3 regions of the Pediococcus sp. AC40 genome follow, and region 3 is predicted to be linked to each of the others. Evidence: predicted binding sites of a transcription regulator. Region 3 holds the regulator's gene; each other region holds the start of a gene.
What was found. The regulator NrdR, encoded in region 3, represses ribonucleotide reductase genes. The targets are predictions, from matches to a motif close to ACACNATATATNGTGT.
Positions count from the first base shown of each region.

Region 1: the regulator NrdR is predicted to act here: its motif matches at 4,492-4,507, upstream of nrdD (anaerobic ribonucleoside-triphosphate reductase).
Region 2: the regulator NrdR is predicted to act here: its motif matches at 3,895-3,910, upstream of NL111_RS03475 (deoxynucleoside kinase).

Region 1 covers NZ_CP127012.1:576,953-583,430, forward strand. The annotation lists gene NL111_RS02725 (rhodanese-like domain-containing protein) at 1-199, shown strand, start outside; gene NL111_RS02730 (energy-coupling factor transporter transmembrane component T family protein) at 352-1,005, opposite strand; gene NL111_RS02735 (ABC transporter ATP-binding protein) at 989-2,416, opposite strand; gene NL111_RS02740 (ECF transporter S component) at 2,427-3,002, opposite strand; TPP riboswitch at 3,091-3,182, opposite strand; gene NL111_RS02745 (glucose 1-dehydrogenase) at 3,451-4,191, shown strand; gene nrdD (anaerobic ribonucleoside-triphosphate reductase) at 4,714-6,478, shown strand, end outside.
Region 2 covers NZ_CP127012.1:710,752-717,229, reverse strand. The annotation lists gene asnB (asparagine synthase (glutamine-hydrolyzing)) at 1-1,023, opposite strand, end outside; tRNA gene NL111_RS03500 (tRNA-Leu) at 1,369-1,452, opposite strand; gene NL111_RS03495 (hypothetical protein) at 1,710-1,856, shown strand; gene NL111_RS03490 (heavy metal-binding domain-containing protein) at 1,974-2,252, opposite strand; gene NL111_RS03485 (hypothetical protein) at 2,252-2,470, opposite strand; gene NL111_RS03480 (Cof-type HAD-IIB family hydrolase) at 2,672-3,490, opposite strand; gene NL111_RS03475 (deoxynucleoside kinase) at 3,978-4,637, shown strand; gene NL111_RS03470 (PTS sugar transporter subunit IIABC) at 4,761-6,478, opposite strand, start outside.
Region 3 covers NZ_CP127012.1:843,084-849,561, forward strand. The annotation lists gene polA (DNA polymerase I) at 1-2,095, shown strand, start outside; gene mutM (bifunctional DNA-formamidopyrimidine glycosylase/DNA-(apurinic or apyrimidinic site) lyase) at 2,111-2,950, shown strand; gene coaE (dephospho-CoA kinase) at 2,943-3,563, shown strand; gene nrdR (transcriptional regulator NrdR) at 3,565-4,041, shown strand; gene NL111_RS04045 (replication initiation and membrane attachment family protein) at 4,041-5,429, shown strand; gene dnaI (primosomal protein DnaI) at 5,433-6,362, shown strand.

The sequences.
Region 1 (6,478 bases), 270 kb from region 3:
GGCGGGGGCGCGTAATTTTCCCTTAAGCCAACTGTCCACCCGGTTAGCCGAATTAGACCCAGCGACCCCATACTACGTGATTTGCCGTTCGGGAAGACGTTCAGCAAACGCGTGCGGGGTACTCGAAGTCCAGGGCTTTGATGCAACCAACGTGGCCGGCGGAATGTTAGCTTGGCCAGGTAAAGTAGAAAAAGACTAGATAAAAATAAGCGCGGGAAACAAAAGTCGAGGAATTATGAGCGTTAACTAAAAAATTGACCATTATGCTTGTAATGGTCAATTTTTGGTTAAGCGGAACAAACTAATTTTTGGTGCACGTTGGGCTTTACTAAAGGCCCAACACCCGATTTACTATCTAAAATACCAAACCAGTACTTGTAAAGCTAAAAAAGTTCCCACGGCAACGCCCCAGTTCCATCGGGGAATGGCGTAAGTTTGGTAGTGGGTGCGCGTCTGATTTTCGCTAAAGCCGTGAGAATGCATGGCAATTGCCAAGTTATCCGACCAGCGCAGCGATAGTAAAATCGCTTTAAAAAAGATTGTGGGGGACCAGACGTGTAAAACTTCACCACGCATCATGGCTGCGGTTTTAATTTGTTGAACGGCCGTCTTTACTCGGGGGATGAAGTAAAAGGCGCCTAACGATCCGTAAACGAATTTGGTAGGCAAATGCCAATTTTGTTCCAGGGAACCTAGCAGACTTTCGACGGTCGCGGTAAAAGAAAATGCCCCACCCAAAACAATGTAGGCGTAAACCCGGGTAGCCATTATCCAAGCGGTCCGCACCGCGTTGCCAGTCCCGTTTAAATAAAACGAAATCCAAGTTGCTACGGCAGGAAGCAGCGGGATTACCAAAAGCAGTCCCAGTTTGCGCACCGCAATTCGTTTCCAAAGCAGGTAGGCTAACCCGCCGATGATGATCACTAGGTTAATAGGAACACTTTTAACAAAGGCAATTTCAAAACTAATTGCCAGAATTAAAATGAATTTAACTGATGAATCCATTTAGTTCCTCCTGATAAATAAGCTGATGATCGGTCAGTGCCAAATGATAGTCAAAAAATTCTGGTAGGCCCGTCAATTGGTGACTGATCATCACGATGGTTTGTTTTTGTACTTGGGCAGCTTTTTGAATTAATTGCATAACCACCCTTACGGAAGCTAAGTCCAAGCCGGCCAAGGGTTCATCAAGTAAAACGAGCGGGTTGCCTAAAATTAACATGGTTAAGATTTGGAGCTTTTTCTTTTGCCCGCCCGAAAGTTGATAAACAATCTGTTCTTGTAACTCCGCTAAATTAAGACGTTCCAGCCAGTCTTGAATACGGTCGGCAGTCCAATATTGGGGTTCGCGGGTGTGCTGTAAGCTTAGGTCGATTTCTTCTGTAACGGTCATTTTAAGAAATTGCATTTCAGAATCTTGAAAGACCACCGTAGCAGTTTTGGCCCAAGTTCGCGCGTTGAACTGGGAAAGCGGCCGATTTTCATAAAAAAGCTTGCCTTGATAGGGATGAAGCCGGGCAATTGCTTCGAATAACGTCGACTTTCCCGAGCCGTTTTCACCAGTAAGCAAAATTAAGTGTTGCTTGGGAAAGGACGTTTGGACGGCCTGAAGTAGATACCGGCCCCCGTTTTCAATCCCAAAATCTTGTAACTTTAGGATTGCAGCGGCGTTTGCGTTAGGAATCGGGAACGCCGTGCGGGTGGTTACCTGGTAACGCGCAAAAATCGGTTGTGGATCGGTAATTAAGCTAACTTGTTGGTGATCAAGCTGGTATAAGTGATCGCAAATTTTCGCATAGTCGTTGAGATCGTGGTCGGCAATTAAAATCGTCTTGCCTTCTTGTGCCTGCAGTTTTTTTAAAAGCTTGATGAGGGCTTTGCGAGATTTTAGGTCAACGTTGGCAAATGGCTCATCAAGTAAAATTAAGTCACTGCCGGTTGCCAGAGTAATCGCGAGGGCGACTTTTTGCAGTTCTCCGCCAGAAAGGGTGGCGAGTTGCCGGTGACGCAAGTGAGCAATCCCCACTTGACTAAGCGCTTGGGTAATTAAATCGTCAATTTCATCAGCGGGAATAGCCAGGTTTTCCAAGGTGAAGATGAATTCCTTTTCGACTTGGTCCATGGCAAATTGTTCTCGTGGATTTTGAAAGAGCAACGCCAATTTTTGGGTTAGCTCCGCGGGCTGCCAAGCGTTAACGTCCTTTTCTTCCAGTTTGACGGTTCCTTGGATAATTGTCCCCGCAAAGTGAGGGTACAGTCCTGCGATAATCCGTAGCAGGGTAGATTTTCCACCGCCGGACGGACCGTACAAAACGTTGAAACTACCAGCCGTTAGGTGAAAGTTAAGTTGTTTGAGAATCGGCTGAGTTGCCTGCCGATATTTGAAAGTTAAATTGTTAATTGTGACTTTTTCCATAATTGGATGCCTACTTCCGCCGCATAATGCCCGAACGCTCTACCAGCCGGTTGATCCAGGCAACTAAAACGCCACAGAAGAAACCAATTGAAATAAACCGAGCGATAAACAAAACGATTAGAAAACTTGGACGGTAAGCGGCATAGCCTTCTTGGGCAAGGCTCCAGCCGAAGGTAATGATGGTGCTAGTGACGGTCGACAAAAATAAGGCCAGTTTGTCGTAATGGCGGTAGCCAGTGAAGGTGAAACCAAGCTCGCTCCCAATTCCTTGAATGAGCCCGGAAAGAATTGCACCAGCGCCAAATTGACCGCCTAGGAGCATTTCAACCAGACCTCCCAGAGTTTCCGCGATGATACTGGATCCAATTTTGCGGGTGAGCATGATGCCTAAAGGTCCGGCAATCATCCATAGGCCAAGTAACAGGTCGTTAGCTAGCGGACCGAGACCGACTGCGGCCAACCCCGCCGTTAGAAAACTATACGATAAATTAGTGGCGAAAAAAATCACCCCACAAAAAATCGCGATTAGCACAATAAAGACTACGTCTCGTAACGAGTAATTCCAGTTTGCTTTTTTAGTATTCATAACTAAAAAACCTCCTCAGTAAATTAATAAATTTACTTAGAAACAAGAAGCCAGAAAAATAGCCAGCTTTTCGGCAACGAAAAACTGGCTGTTATTATCCAATATCTCCCTACGCTAATACTAATTAGACCAGGTTCAATGGGTATTATCTCAGCCAAAACGGCACCCCAGCATTGTTGTTTTTAAGTTTTTACTATGAAGCAATCGTAGCATTTTGTAATCGGCTTGTAAAGCGGTTACTTGGCTGCAAATGGTCTACCTAAAAATTATGAGAACAGATTGGTAAAGTCACGTTATTCTTAACGTTAGATATGACAGGGGACCCAACCGAAAAAACAATAGGGGTAATAGGACGGTTTGTGAAAACGGTTGCAAATTGGTACTGGTAGGTTTATGCTTAAATTGATAGGGAATACGCCGAATAAAATAGGTTTAGGAGGCCAATGAAATGAGTAGACTAGACGGAAAAGTTGCGATTATTACTGGTGGAGTAAAAGGTTTTGGATTAGCCTGTGCCAAACTTTTTGTTCGGGAAGGTGCAAAAGTGGTGATCACGGACGTTGATGTTGCTGGCGCAAGTGAAGCCTTGCAGGAAATTGGCGAAGATAAGGCCGTTTTCGTCAAACAAGACGTTGCGGTGGAAGATAATTGGGAACCCGTTTTTAGGACGGCAATTGATAAATTCGAAAAAGTGGATATTTTGGTTAATAATGCGGGAATTTTAGCCTTTGACAATGCTGAAAATATTGAACTTGACGAATGGCACAAGATTTTGTCGGTCAACCTGGACGGCATCATGTTAGGAGTGAAGTATGGCATTCGACACATGAAGGAAAAGGGTGGTTCGATTATCAACATGGCTTCGATTGCGGGCCTAATTGGGATTTCTAACCTATACGCGTATAACGCCTCAAAAGGTGGAGTGCGTTTACTTACTAAGTCAGCAGCCTTGTACTGTGCGGAGAAACATTACCCGATCCGGATTAATTCGGTACATCCGGGATACGCCCACACCCCAATGGTGGATGCGTATCCTGAAATGCGAGCGGACTTGGAGAAACTACATCCAGTTGGCCGCCTAGGCACCGCGGAAGAAATTGCCAACATGGTGTTGTACCTAGCTTCCGATGAATCCTCCTTCTCGACTGGCTCCGAATTTGTGGTGGACGGCGGATACACGGCACAATAGGTTTAACGCGCTACTCAATTTAATAATGGATTAATAAAACTGGTTCAAATAGGTAAATAAGCCTATTTGGGCCAGTTTTTTAGTGGTAGTGATATTGGTAATGAGTAGAAAAATATATGGGGTTCAGATAGTTAACTTAAAAAAATAAATTTATAATGTGCTTCTCAGTCATAACTATGGACGTGAAGCCAAATTATTTTCCATGCTTTTGTGATGAAAAACAGTTTAAATCTAAAAAACTGGTCCCCAACTAAACTGCGGTGACCAGGTTTTTAATTGCCATTTTAAATTACGTTACATACACCATATATAGTGGTTAATCGTTCGTTAAGCACATATATCTTGTGTTTTCAACCTTTATCTTTTTGCGAAATCGGAGTAATCTATGATGTGAAGAGAAACCAATCAAGCCAGTTTCGAATATCAAACAGCTTTAAATAAACAGAAAATAATAACGTTGTTTATTATAGCGAGAATTGAACGAGATTGGAATAAAAAATTAGAAAAGGACGGGTGGTTAAAATGATCAATTCGCAAGCAATCGCAACCGACGCTTGGACTGAATTACGTCAAAAACAAGTAGTTAAAGCAGATGGGGAAAGGATGCAATTTTACCCCTATAAAATCGCGCTAGTGGTTGATCAATTAACCACGGACGAGGTTGAACGGCAAAAAATTACGCAAGCAATTTTAGAACAGTTAACGCAAATGGCGTCGCCGCTAACGGTAGAACAAATTCGGGCAGTCTTCAAAGTGATCCTTCATGATTATCAACGGGACGACTTGTGGGAAAAATATGCTGAATATCGGCAAGCCGATGAAGCCAAGTGGCAGGCCGCGATTGACCCGCAAAATAAATTAAGCCAGTTATTTGATGGACGGGATACGGTAGTTCACGAAAATGCTAATAAGGACAGTAATATTTTCAGCACCCGCCGGGACTTAACGGCCGGAATGGTCGGCAAATCATTTGGGTTAACGATGATGCCGCAGACCGTAGCAAAGGCCCACTTGCGCGGCGACATTCATTTTCATGACTTGGACTATTCACCGCTAACTTCAATGACCAACTGCTGTTTGATTGACTTCAAGAGTATGCTAGCGAATGGTTTTAAGATTGGAAATGCGGAAGTGGAGTCACCTAAGTCAATTCAAACGGCAACCGCCCAAATGTCACAGATTATTGCGAATGTGGCATCGAGCCAATACGGAGGTTGTTCGTCAGACCGGACGGATGAAATGTTGGCGCCTTACGCAAAATTAAATTACGAAAAGCACTTGAAGGAAGCCGAAAAATGGGTGCTCCCCGAACAACGGGAGACCTTTGCTAAGGAAAAAACCAAGAAAGATATTTACGACGCAATGCAAGCGTTAGAGTACGAAGTTAACACGCTGTTTTCATCCAACGGACAAACGCCGTTTACCACGGTGGGATTTGGCCTGGGAACTTCGTGGATCGAACGGGAAATTCAAAAGGCAATCTTAAAAGTCCGCATTAAGGGGCTCGGCAAGCAGCACCGGACCGCAATTTTCCCAAAGTTGGTCTTTTCAATTAAGCGCGGAATAAATTTAAATCCGGAGGATCCCAACTACGATATCAAACAGTTGGCCGTAGAGTGTGCAACTAAACGGATGTACCCCGACGTCTTAATGTACGACAAAATTGTGGAATTAACTGGAAACTTTAAGGCGCCCATGGGTTGTCGGAGCTTCTTACAAGCTTGGAAGAACGCTGATGGCGAAGAAGTTAATAGTGGCCGAATGAATTTAGGGGTCGTTACCGTTAACTTGCCACGGATTGCGATTGAAGCCCAGGGTGACCGAGAAGTCTTCTGGGAGATTATGGAAGACCGGGTGGCGTTGGCGAAAAAAGCCTTACTCTTCCGAATTAAACGTTGCCGGGATACCCAACCGCAAAACGCGCCGATTTTGTATAAGCACGGTGCCTTTGGAGTCCGCCTCAAGGATGGTGACGACGTGGACCAACTGTTTAATCACCGACGGGCGACCATATCGTTAGGTTACATTGGTTTGTACGAAGTGGGAACCGCCTTTTTCGGTCCCGATTGGGAAGATAATCAGGAAGCCCACGATTTCACGGTTTCAATCGTGAAGTACCTGTACGAAAAGTGCCTAGCTTGGGAAAAAGAGTACGGCTACCATTTCAGCGTTTACTCCACGCCAGCCGAATCCCTGACGGATACCTTCTGTGAGGATGATATTGAAAAATTCGGCAAGATCAAGGACATTACCGACAAGGAATACTACACTAACAGTTTCCATTACG
Region 2 (6,478 bases), 130 kb from region 3:
CAGTTGCATTGCCGATGGGTTAGATAGTGGTTCATCCATGTAGTACATGATGGTTGGTAAGATATCGAAGTAATCGTCGCCATCCATGTACAACGGCGTATTCTTTTGGTGAATTTCCTTCGCAAATTCGGTAGAGTAACTCAATTCACTGTATTTGGAATCTTTAAACCCTAGCGAGAACGATTGAATTGGTTTCAATTTAGCGGCTTCCGCTAAAACGTAACTTGAATCAATTCCGCTGGAAAGGAAGCTTCCCACTTCTACATCGGCAATCATGTGGGCATCTACCGAATCCTTAACAATTTGCCGAATCTTCTTCGCATCGTCTTCCACCGTTTGGTTTTCGTCAATGTGATCGTAATTGAATTTGAAATAAGTGTGCGTTTCCGTCTTACCATTCTTGTGTAAGAAGTAAGTTCCTGGTAGCAACTTATAAACGTTGCGGAACATGGTTTCTTTTGACGGAATGAATTCAAAACTTAAGTGAATTGGCAATAATTCTTCGTTGAATTCCTTTTTAAAGTTTGGGTGATCCAAAAAGGCCTTGATTTCAGAAGCCCATAGGAAAGCATCCCCGTCATCATAGTAGTAAAGGGGTTTGATCCCAAAATGATCGCGCGCACCAAAAACTTCTTGCTTTTCAGCATCATAAATTACAAAAGCAAACATCCCGCGGAGCTTTTGTAAAAGTTCGGGGCCCCAAGCATCGTAACCATGGATCAATACTTCGGAGTCTACGTCGGTTTTGAACTCATAACCCAAGTCCTTTAGTTCTTGTCGAACCGTCTTGTAGTTATAAATTTCACCGTTAAAGGTCAATACTTTAGTTTTAGTGTTATTTTGCATTGGTTGACGTCCGTGGGCGAGGTCGATAATTGATAACCGCCGAAAACCCATCGAAACGTGTTCATCTTGAAAATAAGCTTCATCATCCGGACCACGGTGTTTGATCCGGTCCGCCATTGATTTAATTGTGTCTTTATTGACATTAGTTTGGTTAACGTACCCAACAAATCCGCACATTTTGCAATCCCCTTTTATTCTTCAATCTGTCTATGTACTTATTTCCCTGTTTTTACATACACTTAATTTAAAAATGCCCGTATCTGGGCGAAATATCATGTTTTCATCATATTCCAGTAATATATAACATTTTAGCAAAAATTGCATACCAATACTACTATCGTTAACTTTTCTTAACCGACTGCCCGGCTTTCTCCAGCCATTTTCTTTGTCGCTTGAATTTTCAGTCAAAAAAAATAAAGTGCTTTAGTCAGCTTCTACATCGACCAAAACACTTTAATTTAAATTATTTTGCACAAATTTTGTACATCCGTCACTTTAACACCTACCAATCAGGCTTATCTATGCCCGGAACAAGATTCGAACTTGCACATAGTTGCCTATACAGCGACCTGAACGCTGCGCGTCTGCCAATTCCGCCATCCGGGCTTAACAAATTAATTTTACACTAAACAACTATAAAAGTGAATAACTGATTTAAATCAATGAGGGATTATCATTTAATAAGTTTTAAATTATTTTCAACGTGTATATCATTAACAGTTCCAATCACTTTTCGTGTATAATACAAATAAGCAAAAAAATAAGGTAGGTAATTGCTTATGGGGGAAATCCATCTTAACTGCATTGTCCGTTGCCGGTGTTCCACGGACTTAAAGCAGCCTTTTGTGGGGAAAGTTATCAAAATGGATGACGATGAGGCCGTTGTAACGATCCTTGAATATGATCCTTGCGAACGCTATGTGGCGTACGAAATCAACTACACTACTCGGGTAAAGCCGTGTGATTTACGCCCCGTGTCCATTAAAGTACACCGCTCGAAGTCAAACTAAATTTGACTCTTGCAAAATTAAAAAGTGAGGCCCATTTCGTTCTTTACGAAATCACCTCACTTTTTAACATTTTATCGGGTTTATTACTTTTACGAGTAGTCACCAATCAATTAACTGTTACTTATCAATTACTACTACCGTCCCGTAAGCATGTACCACCAAAAATTTAGGTGCACCGTTTAGTTCCACCACTTCACTGTTATACTTTAAGCCAATGATGCCATCGCCACCACTCAACTCCGCTTTTTTCTTAATTTTCTCCTTGGATTCGTCAAACAATTGATCAAACATGTTGTACTTATCAATATCTTCTGAAGACAGCATCAAACTAGCCGTTGCTTCAACCACGTCTTTAATTGTGTAACCAGCATTGATACCTGTTGTGGTAATAAACATTATTGTTCCTCCCGCTTTTTCGCAGCTTCCTTTTTTTGCTCTTCCACAAATTTTTTCATTCGTAATCTAACTTCGATTACGGTGGTAGTAATCATTGAAAATAAGAATCCAACTACCCAACTAATAACCAGTGGTGCGCCACTTAAATGAAAAAACTCGGTTGCAACAACTAAAATTACCGCCACCGCTAACGGCAACGTAATTCTTAATGACTTCATTTTTTTCTCTCCTTGCGTTGTTTACCATCGGTTAGATGTTTGGAAAAGTATTGTACATACCAGGATAAAATTATCCCGACAATCACAATGATAATTAATTTGTTCGTTTGGCTCAAATCAGATAACCAAGTTAAGACCATGATTATCGTTGACAGAATCAACAAAATCAAAGAAGTTCGATAATACGTTTTTTTCGGCATTTTAATCCCCCAAAATAAATTGATGAATGGCTTCCGCAACTCCACTAGTGAAATCACCTTGGGTAACGTGCTTAGCCACCCGGCGAGCATCCGCAGTAGCATTCGCCACCACAACCGGCAACCCTACCTGACTTAGCATGGCGATGTCGTTGTTATTATCCCCTAAAGCCATGATTTCATCTTTTTGAATTCCTAACCGTTTGGCTAATGCTAAGGTAGCCTTTCCCTTGTCTACGCCCCCAAGGTTAAATTCTGTATATCGATTTGAAGAAAAGGTAGCGTTCAAATCAAAGCCTACCTGGCCTAACACTTCCTTACGGATTGCTTCCCGCTTTTTTGGATCGTGGTTCATCGTAATAATTTTAACGACGGGTTGGCCCGCCAACGGTTCTAACGTTTTGTATGGGTAATCCTCAACCTTAACGCCTCGTCCGGTCATGTACGCAGTATCTTCAGGATCGGGATTGTATACGTAAACGTGGTTCAAAGTGTAAATGTGGGTAGCGTAGTCTAACCGTTGTTTGACCACGTCAAAAATTTGGGTCGCCTGAGTTGCCGACAATGCGTTAACTTGGAGTACTCGGCAATCTTTATTTTCCACAATCGCTCCGCCATTATAAGAAATTACGTATTCGTCCGGTTGATTGCGCAATCCCAATTGCTCTAGTAATGGCTGAACTGATTGAAATCCACGTCCCGTGTTAGGCACAAATTTTACTCCTAATGCAGTAGCTTTTTTGATTGCTTGAATATTAACCTCTGAAACGCCAGTGGGGCCCACTAACGTTTCGTCTAAATCACTAACGACTAATTTTATCATAGTTTATCCTTCAATCCATTCGTTTACTTTAGACACATAGGCATCTAAATAATATTATTTTTGGTTTTGTAGTGCCGCCTTGTCAGCTAATTTTAGTCGGCAGTTCTAAGTTAGCTGAGTTGTTTGAGTTTGGCTCTTGAATGCTTAGCCTAAACGGGCTCCTGAACTCAATCTCTTCCGGCTAACAGAATTGCGTAATCAATCGCCAAGAGCGCGATTAATCACGCAATTCTGTTAGTCCTCAAAGATTACCCGGGTTCACTCGCCCTCTCCATCATATCCCACCTTGGTAACGCTTTTCAAACCTTTCTTTAATGGTCGACGGGGTTTATTTTTTACCCGGATCAAAACCAGCAAGCAGTTTTTTTATCAAAATTCAAGGTTGTTTTGCCCCGAAATTCTTTATACAATATGTTGTGGCTATTTGGAAATTTAGGAATATTTAGTACTAGATTTCGACGGCAAAAAACAAAAAGAGGGGCATTTTATGGTGATAATTACAGCAGGAATGATCGGCGTTGGTAAGACTACTTTGACGGGAAAAATTGCTGAATATTACGGGACACAGGCTTTTTATGAACCGGTTGGCGATAATCCAGTTTTACCGCTCTATTATTCAGATCCAAAAAGTTACGGATTTCTACTCCAAATTTACTTTTTGAACAAACGTTTTCAAATGATTAAGAAGGCGTTAGCTGATGACAATAACGTCTTGGATCGCTCAATTTACGAAGACGCCTTGTTTACTCGCGAAAATAACAAGGAAGGTAACATTACCGACACTGAATTCGAAGTCTACATGAACCTTCTTGATAACATGATGAACGAGTTGCAAGAGCTCCCTAAAAAGGCACCCGATTTAATGGTCTACGCAGAAACCGACTTTGACACCATCCTCTACCGGATTCGTAAGCGTGGTCGTGACTACGAACAATTCGACAATAATCCGGAATTAGAGTCTTACTACTACAAAATGTGGTCAGCTTATAAAGAATGGTATGAAGAATACGATGTAAGTCCTAAGATGAAGATTGATTTACAAAAATATGATTTATCAAACGAAGACAACACCAAAATTATTCTCAGTCAAATCGACCGTAAGCTAAAAGAAATCCGGGTTGAGGAACCTGTTCATAAGGCAATTTAACCTTTAGTTTTGGATTCGGTTATGAAAATCAAAAAGAGTTCTCAGAAATGAGAACTCTTTTTTTGTATTAATCACTAAAATTTTTGACAGCTGCCAAACCTTTTTACACAAAACCATCATGCTTTAGTTTTTGCCTGGGTTAACTGGCTTATCCACTTTCTGACCAATTTCCATCTTATCGCTGTATCCCCAAACATAAGTAAGTACAAAACCAACGACGGTTGATACTACCGAAGAGATTAGGAAGATGTAAAAACTACTTAAGTCTCCAGGGTTAGTTGGATTGAAGAAAGAAGCAAATCCTATCCAAGAACCCGCAAAGCCAAACATGTTTCCATGTAACAATCCGGTTATAAATCCTCCAAAAGCTGAACCAATTAAACCGGAGATAAAGACCCGACGGTAGCGCAAGTTAACTCCGTAAATTGCAGGCTCGGTAACTCCACAGAAGGCTGAAATTGCCGCTGCAAATGATAAACTTTTTAAATTAGCCTTTTTACTTTTAATGGCAACTGCAAGGGTAGCCGCCCCTTGTGAAATCATTGTCTGGCAAATAATAGCATTAAGATAACTATGACCAGCCGTTGCAATGTCATTAATTACTAATGGCTGAATTCCCCAATGTAAACCGAAGATTACTAATACTTGGTGGAACGATCCAATTAAAATTCCAGATACCCATCCACTACGTACGAGCGCCCAAGAAACTAACTTCGCAAGTCCATCCGACATTCCAATAATTACTGGTCCCGTAATGTAAATGGTAATTGCACTTACTACCAGAATAGTAATAAAGGGCACAAAAATCATGGTAAGGTAATTTGGCAGATGTTTTTTCAGCCAATTTTCTATCTTAAAAGCTAACCACGTTGCTAAAATCATTGGAAAAATTGAGTACGAATACTGCACCATTTGAAAATTGAAACTACCCAGCATACCTAACGACTTGCCTGCTAGGGGCGTCAAAGTAGGATGAACCAAAACTCCGCCAATCACAGCAGCAATAATTGGATCTCCCCCAATTCGTTTAGCCGCCGCAAAACCGACCATAATTGGTAGGAAGAAAAATACCGAATCTCCAATTGAATTTAGAATAATGTAAGCAGTGCTCTTGGGAGTTAAAATTTCACCTAATTGAGGCATCGTTAAAACTGATAACAACCCCTTGAGAATCCCTGCTGCCGCCAACGACCAAATAATGGGACTCATTGAACCGGTAATGACTCCAATAAGCTCGTCAAATCCATCTTTTAATTTTTCTAATAAATTGCGGTTATCCGGGCCAACCGGTTTATTGGCAGTAGTATCGGGTCTATCTTCCCCGCCATATTCCTCACCTAATTGATCAATTACCGCGTCATAAACTTCTACGACGTCAGGACCAATCACTACTTGATACTGGCCTTGAGCACGCATGATATCAATTACGTTTTCGTCCCTGCGAATTTGGTCATCATCTGGTTGATTGATATCTTTTAAATAAAAACGAACCCGGGAGATACAATGAATTACGCTTTTTATGTTATCAGGTCCTCCCACTGCCGCAATCACCGTTTCAGCAGTTTTAGCAAAACGATCGTTCTTAGTTTTAGAGTCCCTTTGCTCGCCTCCAGTTGCTTTCAACAAAGCGGTTGCCACTACCGCCCCCGCGTCAATCGTCTTGTTAACGATTTCAATTTTTTCTAACACTTCATTACTATTCGTAATCACCACAATCACGGTCGTTTGTTTACCTTCATTACGAACGTCATTTAGTTCCCAAGTCCCCATTTCACTGCCAGCTTCGACTTCATCGCCGACTCTAACATTAAGGTGATAAGGGGTTCCTTTTAGTTCTACAG
Region 3 (6,478 bases):
AGGTGACACTTCCGATAATTATCCCGGGGTAACTAAGGTCGGTGAAAAGACCGCCCTCAAGTTATTGAAGCAATTTGGGACAATTGAGAATCTTTACGACAATTTGGATGATTTGAAACCAAGCAAAATGAAGGAACACTTGATTGAGGATCGGGATGCAGCCTTCACTTCGAAGACGTTGGCAACCATTAAGCGGGACGCTCCCGTAGAAATCGGATTGGCGGATTTAAAGTATGACGGAAAAAACATCACCTTTTTACAAGAGTTCTATCAAAAGATGAAGTTCCGGACTTTCTTAGCGGCGTTACAGCAAAATAAACCAACGGAAGAAAAGGTAAGTGAAAAATTAGCGTATCACGTATTAACGAAGGATACGTTACCGGACTTTACCAAATGGGGGAAAGAAATTAACTTCTATTTGGAAATGCCAGAGAAAAATTATCACCTATCTGAATTTTGCGGATTCGCAATTGGAACTGATAAAGAGCTTTGGGTAAGCGACGACGTTGAATTATTACGAGAACCCGCGTTATCTGAAATATTAGCGAACCAAAAGGTGGTCGTAAACGTCTTTGATGGGAAGCGTACTTACGTAGGATTACATCGACTAGGCGTGACCTTAAATAGCATTAACTACGATATTTTATTACAGTCCTACCTGTTAGATACCAACGATAATTCTAACGATTTGGGGCAACTTGCTCACGAACATGACATTGAAGACATTAAAACCGATGCAGAAGTTTACGGTACCGGAGCTAAACGGTCGGTGCCCGCAAAAGACGTTTTACTAGAGCACCTCGCCCACAAAATTGACGTAATTGGTGAACTAGGGCGGCGTTTGCAAGAAGAGTTGATTAACAACCAACAGGCCGATTTATATTGGAAAATTGAACTACCATTATCGATTGTGCTGGCAAAGATGGAAATTAGTGGGATTAAGGTTGACCGCGAGCGTTTAGGGGCTATGCAAAGCGAATTGACCGAACGGCTTAGTGAACTGGAAAGCCAGATTCATCAAGAGGCTGGGGAAGAGTTTAACATTAACTCGCCTAAACAATTGGGACACATTTTATTTGAAAAACTAGAATTTCCAGTAATTAAAAAGACCAAGACCGGATATTCGACAGCGGTGAACGTCTTAGAGAAATTGCGTGGCTACTCGCCAATTATTGATCACATTTTAGATTACCGAACGATCGCTAAAATTAAATCGACGTACGTGGACGGTTTGTTGAAGGTGATTCATTCTACGGATCAAAAGGTGCACACTACCTACCAACAAACCTTGACACAAACTGGGCGGTTGTCATCAACGGACCCGAATTTACAAAATATTCCAATTCGGATTGAAGAAGGCAAGAAGATTCGACAAGCCTTTGTTCCGTCACACGAAGGTTGGCATATTTTATCTTCTGATTATTCGCAAATTGAATTGCGCGTGTTAGCACACATTACGGGCGATCATCATTTACAAGAAGCGTTTAAGAAGGACGAAGATATTCACTCCAGTACCGCGGTGCGAATTTTTGGTTTGAAGGATGCTAGTGAAGTGACTCCTAACATTCGGCGCCAAGCCAAGGCGGTTAACTTCGGGATTGTCTATGGAATTAGTGATTACGGGCTTTCCCAAAATATTGGAATTTCTCGTAAGGATGCCAAACGGTTCATCGACACTTACTTTAAAGAATATCCGGGAGTAAAAAAATATGTAGATGGTTCGGTAGAAACTGCGCGCGAGAAGGGTTATGTAGAAACGATTGCCCACCGGCGCCGGTACTTACCTGACATCCACGCTTCGAACTTTAGCGTTCGGTCATTTGCAGAACGAACTGCGATGAACACCCCTATTCAAGGTAGTGCGGCCGACATTATTAAAATTGCAATGATTAACATGCAAAACGAGTTAGAAAAACGGCAGTTGAAAACCAGAATGTTGTTACAGGTGCACGATGAATTGATTTTTGAAGTACCTGATGAGGAAATGAGCGTTATTAAAGAATTAGTTCCTAAAGTGATGGATTCCGCAATTAAATTGGATGTTCCGTTAAAAGTAGAAACTTCATGGGGAAATAATTGGTACGACGCTAAATAACGGAGGAATGAATAAATGCCTGAGTTACCTGAAGTAGAAACGGTACGACGCGGATTGGTCGGTCTGGTAGAGGGTCGCACAATTCAACGGGTGGTGGTGCGATATCCTAAAATGGTCACCCCTGAAGCGGACCAGTTCGCGGCAGAATTAAAAAATAAAACAATTGAAACAATTCGCCGGCGAGGAAAGTACTTGATTTTTGATTTCAGTAATCAGCTTTCAATGGTTTCCCACCTCCGAATGGAAGGAAAGTATGCGGTGGTAGACCGCGACCAACCTTACAACAAACACGACCACGTTATTTTTGAATTAGATGATGGACAGGATTTACGCTATAATGACACCCGAAAATTTGGTCGAATGGTTTTAACCCCCACGGGGCAAGAAATGCAAGTCGGGGGATTGAAGACGATCGGACCCGAACCAACGCCAGAAACGCTGACGTTAGACTACCTTACGAAGGCCCTTCGAAGTCGTAAACGGGTGATGAAAAGCTTTCTTCTAGACCAGTCGTTAATTGCGGGATTGGGCAATATTTACGCAGATGAAGTTTTATGGCTAAGTAAAATTCATCCGCAGCGCCGGTCTAATTCACTTACCGATGCCGAAATTAAATTATTACGGGAAAGTATTTTTGCCGAATTAAACGAAGCCATTGCGGCAAAAGGAACCACCGTGTTTTCTTATTTAGATGCTACTGGACATGCCGGCAGTTTCCAAAACCAGCTGCACGTCTACCATCGCCAAGGATTACCGTGTCCACGCTGCCAAACTCCCATCGAACAAATTAAGGTAGCTCAGCGCAGTACTCATTTTTGCCCGCATTGCCAAGTTTTAACGCCAGAAAATGACTAAGATCCTTGGACTAACAGGTGGAATTGCGATGGGAAAGTCCACCATTAGTAATTTTTTGAGAGATAAAGGAATTCCAATTGTGGACGCTGACGAAATTGCCCACGCAGTTTTGGAATTTAAAGCGGTTAAGGTACAATTAGTTAAGGCATTTGGGACCCCAATTTTAAATGAACAAAAACAAGTTGACCGTAAGCAATTAGGTAAAATAGTTTTTGGGGAGTCAAAAAAACTAGGGGAGTTAAATCAAATTGTCCAACCCGTAATTCGCCAAGAGATCATCCGCCAGTTAAAAAGTTTTACGACGGAGCCCGTGGTCGTTTTAGATGCACCAGTTTTGTTTGAACAAGGATACGAGACTTTAGTCGATTGTATTATGGTGGTTTCAACAACTCCAGCAGAACAGCTCCGACGACTGATGGAACGGGATCATTTGACTCGTGAGGATGCTCAAAAACGAATTGACGCTCAGATGCCGATTGGAATTAAACAAAAAAAAGCGGATGTAACCATCGATAGTAGTGGTAGTATTGAAGCCACACAAAAGCAAGTGATAGAATGGCTTGTTAAACAAAATTTACTCCAGACATCCGGAAAGACCGGCGAGGTGAAATAATATGAAATGCCCACATTGTGGTAATAATGGCTCGAGAGTAGTAGACAGTCGACCAACTGATGAAGGCCGCGTAATTCGTCGTCGGCGTGAATGTGAAGACTGTGGTTTTCGTTTTACAACTTTTGAACGGGTGGAAGCCACCCCGTTATTAGTGATTAAGAAAAACGGTTCGCGGGAAGAATTTGATCGCGATAAGATTCTTAAAGGGATTGTCCGGGCAGCAGAAAAGCGACCGGTAAAAATGGAACAAATGACTGATATTGTGGACAAGGTTGAAAATAAAATTCGTTCATTGGGAGAAAGCGAAGTTTCTAGTCAAGTGATTGGAGAATACGTAATGAATATTCTCGTTGATTTAGATGAGATCGCTTATATTCGGTTTGCCAGCGTATACCGGCAATTTAAGGACATGAACGTTTTCTTGAACGAACTCCAGGATATGGTCAAAAAAGATGAAGAAGAAAAGGATCATAAGTAATGACGGAACCAATGGGTAACTTAGCACCAAACGATTCGTTTATTGTGAATACTGATCGACAAATGACCGACTACGAAAGTCGGGCATTAACGGCGCTGTATCGTCCGTTATTATCTTCGGATGCGTACAGTTTAGCAATGACGCTTTGGGAACTAAATGAAGAAGCGACGGTTTTAAATGAACAGTTTACCCATACAATATTACTGAATTGGCTGGGAATTGATTTACCAGCTATTATGGAAGCGCGAGGCCGGTTAGAAGCCTTGGGTTTGCTAAAAACTTTTCGTAAACAAGTTGATAATCGGGCGTTATTTTTGTACGTTTTGCAAGCACCAGCTGACCCGATTACCTTTTTCAAAGACGACACGCTAAGCGCATTGTTGCTTGGTGCGGTTGGTGAAAATGAATTTGAACGGTTAAGCCGGCGGTTAATTAAACGCCAGGTTGAGCACGCCGATTTTTATGATATCTCTAAAAATTTAGGCGACTATTTCCAAATTGGCAGCAGCGTGGTCGACAAGCCAAGGCCAATCTCTGCCGTGCAAAAGCAAATTCAGCCGGACGAGCCACAAACGGATTCAGAAACGCTCAATAATAATTTTGACTTTAACTTACTTACTCAAATGCTTAGCACTAGCTTTGTGGATCGTCAAAGCCTAGAAGAAAACCGCCACCTCATTATGGTGGAACAAACTATTTACGGAATTACGGAAAGTGAAATGGCGGAACTGATTAAGTCGGCCACTAATTTTCAAGATAATCGGATTGATAGCCGAACTTTGAAAACTCGGATCGCCCAAAAATACGCCAATGCTAATCAGCAAGGCGCGAAGAAAACGGCTAGTTCAGCGGTTATGCCAACATCGCCTACAAAGCTCAATTTAGAAGGGCTCACGGCCGAGGAGCAAACGGTGATTAAGTCAACGTATGCATTAGCTCCGGTAGACTTTATTGATCAGATTAAGCAAGAAACCGGGGGCTTTACCACCACGGCGGAAAAACGGGTAATTACCGGCATAGTGGAAACGGGTCAACTGCCGGTTAGCGTCGTTAATTTTTTGATTTTCTATGTCTTGGTTGATCAGGGCCGGGCGACGCTGAATAAAAATTTAGTTGAGGCAATCGCCAACGAGTGGATTAAAAATGGCGTAAAAACTCCGCAAAAGGCGTTAGAATTTGTGCGTGAACGCCAGGCTAAAAAGCAAAAACAAGCTACCAAGTCGTATGGAAGACGTAAGCCGGTCGTTCAGCGCGAAACCCTACCAGATTGGGCCAAAAAGGATGCTAAAACTACAACAAACAATGCTAATGATTCTCAAGCGGTGCCGACTACTGCAGAAATTAATGCAAAACTGAAAAAATTACGTGAACGGCGAAAGGAGGAGTAATAAATGGAAAATATTCGCGAAGCAATTGAGGGATTGATGAATAAACGGAAACTCGACCAACGTTTCCAGTCGGTGATGAAAAATGTTTATCAGGATCCCGAAGTTGTGGCCTTTTGCCAAACACACCAAGCGGAGTTAACTACGGAAGCTTTGGAGCGGGGAGCGGCCAAACTATACGAATTTGTTAACGAACGCAGGAAGATTGCGCGGCACGAGCCCTCCTTTTTGCCGGGTTACGAGCCCCAGTTAGTACTCAGCAATCACCTAATTGATATTGAGTACGTGCCTACTAAAGAAATGACAATGAGACGCCAGGCGGCCCAGCGGCAAGCGCTGGTGAAGTCAATTAGTATGCCAAAGATGATTCGGCGGGCTGATTTTAGTGATTACTACCAAGAGCCTGACCGGAATATTGCTTTAAGTAAGACGATGGATTTTGTGGCCGCTTATGATCAGGCACCGGACCAATTTCACCGAGGCTTATACTTAACCGGTAGCTTTGGGGTAGGAAAAACCTACTTGATGGGTGCAATGGCTAATGAATTAGCCAAACATAATTACTCGACAACCATCGTTCATTTTCCTAGTTTAGCGGTGGAATTAAAAAACACGATTGGGGATTCTAAAGAAATTCAAAGCAAGCTTGACGCGGTCAAGCAGGCGCCAATTTTAGTGATTGACGACATTGGTGCAGATAGTATTTCTGCATGGGTACGGGATGATATTTTAGGCGTAATCTTGGAATATCGCATGCAAGAAGAGTTACCAACGTTCTTCACCTCTAACTTTTCAATGGAGCAACTAGAAAAGGAACACTTAACGGTCAACCAACGCGGGGAGGCCGAGCCTTTAAAGGCCAAACGGTTAATGGAACGGATCAAATTTTTAAGTGAAGAGGTTACTTTAATCGGAAAAAATCATCGACAGGGTTGACAAGCAATTTTGAATGGATATAATGAAGTTGTAAATCAGAGTCAAACATGTAGTTTTTAACCTCAGGGAGCCGCGCCATGGACTGTAAGCAAAGCAACTAAAAACTTCCCACTTGA